One region of the Streptomyces yunnanensis genome, then DNA from elsewhere that is predicted to be linked to it. Evidence: riboswitches for the same ligand, from Rfam matches in the RefSeq annotation. Region 1 holds a riboswitch; the other holds the start of a gene.
The links. A riboswitch is a leader RNA that binds a small molecule or an ion and turns the genes downstream of it on or off. The one in region 1 is predicted to bind glycine.
Positions count from the first base shown of each region.

Region 1 (2,384 bases):
CGCGGACGGCCATGTAGCCGGCGTGCGGGCCGCCGAAGCCCATCGGGACGCCGAAGCGCTGGCTGGTGCCGACCGCGATGTCCGCGCCGAGCTCACCGGGCGAGGTGAGCAGCGTCAGCGCGAGCAGGTCGGCGGCGACGGTGACGATCGCGCCCAGCTCGTGTGCCCGCTCGATCACCGCGCGCGGGTCGCGCACCGCTCCGGACGCGCCCGGGTACTGGAGCAGCACGCCGAAGACGCCGCGCTCGGCGATCTCCTCGGGGATGCCGTCGGACAGGTCGGCGACCACGACCTCCACACCGGTCGGTTCGGCGCGGGTCCGGATCACGGCGACGGTCTGCGGCAGACAGTCGGCGTCGACCAGGAAGACGCCCTGCTTGACCTTGCCGACCCGGCGGGAGAGCGCCATCGCCTCGGCGGCGGCGGTGCCCTCGTCCAGCAGCGACGCACCGGAGGTGGGCAGTCCGGTCAGGTCGGCGACGACGGTCTGGAAGTTCAGCAGGGCCTCCAGGCGACCCTGCGAGATCTCCGGCTGGTAGGGCGTGTAGGCCGTGTACCAGGAGGGGTTCTCCATGACGTTGCGCAGGATCACCGGCGGGGTGAAGGTGCCGTAGTAGCCGAGCCCGATCATGGGCGACAGCACCTGGTTGCGGTCGGCGAGCGCGCGCAGCTCGGCCAGGACCTCGGCCTCGGTGCGGCCCTCCGGCAGACCGAGCGCCTCGGTGCTCTTGATCACGTCGGGCACGGCGGTGGCCGTGAGCTCGTCCAGCGATCCGAAGCCGACCTGCGCGAGCATCTTCGCCTGCGCCTCGTGGTCGGGGCCGACGTGCCGGTGCTCGAACGGGATGCCCCGCTCCAGCTCGGTCAGGGAGATGCGGTGGGTGTTCATCTGCGGGGGCCTCCTGGTCAGTACGACCTACGAGGGGCACCACGGCGCTGGTGCCCGGACGGCCTCCCCCTCTGTCATCTCAACCTGAGAGCTTCACCGGTCCGCGGGCTGCGGTCCGGCTTTCACCGTCGGTGAGGAGGGGTTCCGGCATGGTGCCTGTCCGTGGCCCGCCCTGCTTTCCAGAGTGACCTCGTCCATGCGGTACGTGTGCCTGAGAGATTCCGGGGAGGATTTGCTCCTTCGGCGCCCTGGTCGCGAACGACAAAGGACTCTCCCGCATGGGGTCGACGGCCAATCGCCAGCCTACCAGCGCACCGCTGAAACGATCCTTCGAGTGGCCGGGGCATGAAATGTGCCGTTTCGTAGTTGTCACAAGGCAGTTGCGACCAAGTGGAGGGACCGTGCAAACCGATATCGATCCCCGGAGCCTCATCGGCCGCAAAGCGTTCGACCGGAACGGCGCGAAAATAGGGACCGTCGACGAGGTGTACCTCGACGACGCGACGGGCGAACCGGAGTGGGCGGCCGTGCGCACCGGTCTGTTCAGTCGGGATGCGTTCGTCCCCTTGGAACCGAGCAAGATGGTCGGCGACAGCCTGCACATCCCCTACGACCGGAAGCTGATCAAGGACGCTCCGGACTTCGGCGTCGGCCGGCACCTCTCCCCCGAGCAGGAGCTCCAGCTCTACCACCACTACCGCCTGGATATCTCCTCACCGGCCTCCGACTCCGCCTCGCCCGCCGGCGACACCGACTTCGGACGGATCGCCGGCGCGGACGACTGATCCGGCCTGCCCAGCAGCGGCAGGGGCTCGCCCGGCCGCAGCGCCGGATCGTCGACGGTGAAGGTCCGCACCCGCCCCGGTGCGGACCATGGCGTCTCGAACCGTACGGTCACCCTCCCCAGGCCACTGCCCTGCACCCACCCGGCACCGAACTCCTCGTGGACCACGTCCAGCCCCGGATACCAGCGCCGCGGCAGCTCCACGCCGGCCTCCGGCTCGCCCGCCGCCTCCTCCGCCGGCTCCGCCGCCCCACGCGCCGCCTGCTCCTCGGCCTCCCGCTCCGTGGCCAGCTGGGCGAAGAGGTCCTCCTGTGTGAAGTCGGCCAGCCCGGTCACCCCCACGCCCAGCAGCCGCACCCCGCCCGTGGTGTCCACCGTCTCCAGCAGCCGCACCGCGGCCTCCCGGACGACGGTCGGGTCGTCGGTGGGCCCGCGCAGCGTCTCGGACCGGGTCAGCGTCGAGAAGTCGTAGTTCCGCACCTTGATCACCACCGTGCGCCCGGACCGCCCGGCCGCCCGCAGCCGCCCCACGCACCGGTCGGCCAGCCGCAGCACCTCGTTCCGCACCCGCGTCCGGTCGGTCAGATCGACCTCGAAGGTGTCCTCCACCGAGACCGACTTCGCGTCCCGCTCGGCCACCACCGGCCGGTCGTCCTGCCCCAGCGCCATCGCGTACAGCCCGGTGCCGTGCGCCTTGCCCAGCAGCCGCAC
Region 1 covers NZ_CP095749.1:7,948,659-7,951,042, reverse strand. The annotation lists gene gcvP (aminomethyl-transferring glycine dehydrogenase) at 1-889, opposite strand, end outside; glycine riboswitch at 1,079-1,176, opposite strand; gene MOV08_RS34640 (PRC-barrel domain-containing protein) at 1,240-1,674, shown strand; gene MOV08_RS34635 (DNA polymerase IV) at 1,584-2,384, opposite strand, start outside.

Region 2 (2,384 bases), 4.7 Mb from region 1:
GTACGCCATGGCGATCGGCTTGCCGAGGGTCGGGGAGGGCGCCCCCGACGTGACCTCGCCGATCACCGTGCCGTCGGCGTCGACGACCGGGTAGCCGGCGCGCGGCACCCGGCGCCCCTCGGCGACCAGGCCCACCAGCTTGCGCGGCGGGTTCTGCTCGGCGCGCTCCGCGGCCCCTTCGAGCGCCGCGCGCCCGACGAAGTCGCCCTCCTTCTCGAACTTCACGACCCGGCCCAGGCCCGCGTCGAAGGGGGTGAGCGCGGTCGTCAGCTCGTGCCCGTACAGCGGCATCCCCGCCTCCAGGCGCAGGGTGTCGCGGCAGGACAGTCCGCACGGGACCAGTCCGACGTCCCGGCCCGCCTCGGTCAGCGCCTCCCACACCGCGACCGCGTCGGCCGGCCGGACGAACAGCTCGAAGCCGTCCTCGCCGGTGTACCCGGTCCGGGCGATCAGCGCCTGCACGCCGGCGACCGTGCCGGGCAGGCCGGCGTAGTACTTCAGCCCGTCCAGGTCGGCGTCGGTGAGCTTCTTGAGGATGCCGGGGGACTCCGGGCCCTGCACCGCGATCAGCGCGTAGGCGTCCCGGTCGTCGCGGACCGCGGCGTCGAAGCCCGCCTGCCGCGCGGCCAGCGCGTCCAGCACCACCTGGGCGTTGGAGGCGTTGGCGACGACCATGAACTCCCGCTCGTCGAGGCGGTAGACGATCAGGTCGTCGAGGATGCCGCCGTCGGTGGCGCAGATCATCGTGTAGCGGGCCCGCCCGACCTTCAGGGCGCCGATGTTGCCGACCAGCGCGTGGTCCAGCAGCGCGCCGGCCTGCGGACCGGTGACGGTGATCTCGCCCATGTGGGAGAGGTCGAACAGGCCGGCACGGGTGCGGACCGCGACATGCTCCTCGCGTTCGCTGCTGTAGCGCAGCGGCATGTCCCAGCCGGCGAAGTCGGTCATGGTCGCGCCGAGCGCGCGGTGCGTGGCATCCAGCGCGGTACGGCGGGGGGCTTCAGTCATCGTTCCGGGCTCCCAGGCATGGGTGACATGACGGTCTCCCCATCTGTCATCGGAACCTGAGAGGTTCACCGGGAGCCCGCGAACGGGCCCGGTTTGCACCTTGGGTGGAGCCGCCCCTTCAGCCAGGCAGTGGCTCGCTTTTCAGATCTGCCTCGCCCGCGCGGTATAGGGGCCTGAGAGATTCAAGGGAGGACTTGCTCCTTCGGCGCCCCGCCGTGGCGGCCGGGGACTCTCCCGCGCGGATTCAAGCGGCCGGTATGGAGTTGGGCTGGCTGTTGCACGAGTGACCTTCCGGTGTGCCCGTGGCGGCCACATCATTACACGGGATCGCCGGATACAGGAGCCCCGGTCGGCATCCCGTCCCCGCTCACCCGCACCGCGGCCCGGTTCCGGGACCCGCCACCGGACCGCCGGATCCGGTGGCGCCGGGCGCCATCGCCTTGCTGCTCATTACCTTTTCTTGACACTCTGCGGGCAGGTCGGGTCCCGAACCCGGCCTGAGCCGACGGGGAGGGCGATCACGGTGCACAGCGAAGCGGCGTACGCGACGACGACGGGGACGGCACCCGGGCCCGCGCCCGCGCCGGCCGGGCCCCGGGCGGCGCGCCGGCCGCGCCCCACCGCCCGCCCCGACCGGGTCCGGATCACCGACCTCCGCGACGGCGCCCGCGCCCCCCGCACCGCGCTCCACTTCGCGCCCGGCGACCTGATCGTGGTCTCCGGCCTGCCCGGCAGCGGCAAGAGCACCCTGATGCAGCGGGTGCTGCCGACGCTCGACGGCCGCGGCGACCCGGTGTACCGCATCGACTCCCAGGACAGCCGGGAGCGTTGGGAGCGGGGCCGGCTGCGGCACCTGCCGTACGCGCTCTACCGCCCGCTGGTCCGGGCCGCGCACTATCGCGCCCTGCGCCGGGCGCTGCGCTCCGGCGGCAGCGTGGTGGTGCACGACTGCGGGACGCTGGCGTGGGTGCGCCGTTGGCTCGCCCGGACGGCCCGGCGCGACGGCCGGGGCCTGCACCTGGTGCTGCTCGACGTGCCGCCCGGGACGGCGCTGGGCGGCCAACGGGCGCGCGGCCGCGGGGTGTCGCGGTACGCCTTCGCCCGACACCGCCGGGCGGTGCGCCGGCTGGTCGCCCGCGCCGAGGAGGCCCGGCTGCCCGCGGGCTTCCGCTCCGCGGTGCTGCTGGACCGGTCCGCCGCCGGGTTCCTGGAGCGCGTCACGTTCACCGCCCGCGCCGGGGCCGTCCGCGCCCGCCCCGGTGGCGCGCCCGCCGCGGACGCCACCGGCTTCGGGGAGCGGCCCTCGGGGCCCGTCCGGTAGATCACGGCGGGGCCCGGTCCACCGGAGGGGCCCTGGCCCGTTAGGGTCTGACCCA
Region 2 covers NZ_CP095749.1:3,275,824-3,278,207, reverse strand. The annotation lists gene gcvT (glycine cleavage system aminomethyltransferase GcvT) at 1-1,008, opposite strand, end outside; glycine riboswitch at 1,042-1,159, opposite strand; glycine riboswitch at 1,160-1,255, opposite strand; gene MOV08_RS14135 (AAA family ATPase) at 1,532-2,329, shown strand.
Region 2: another riboswitch for glycine. It lies ahead of gcvT (glycine cleavage system aminomethyltransferase GcvT); the one in region 1 lies ahead of gcvP (aminomethyl-transferring glycine dehydrogenase).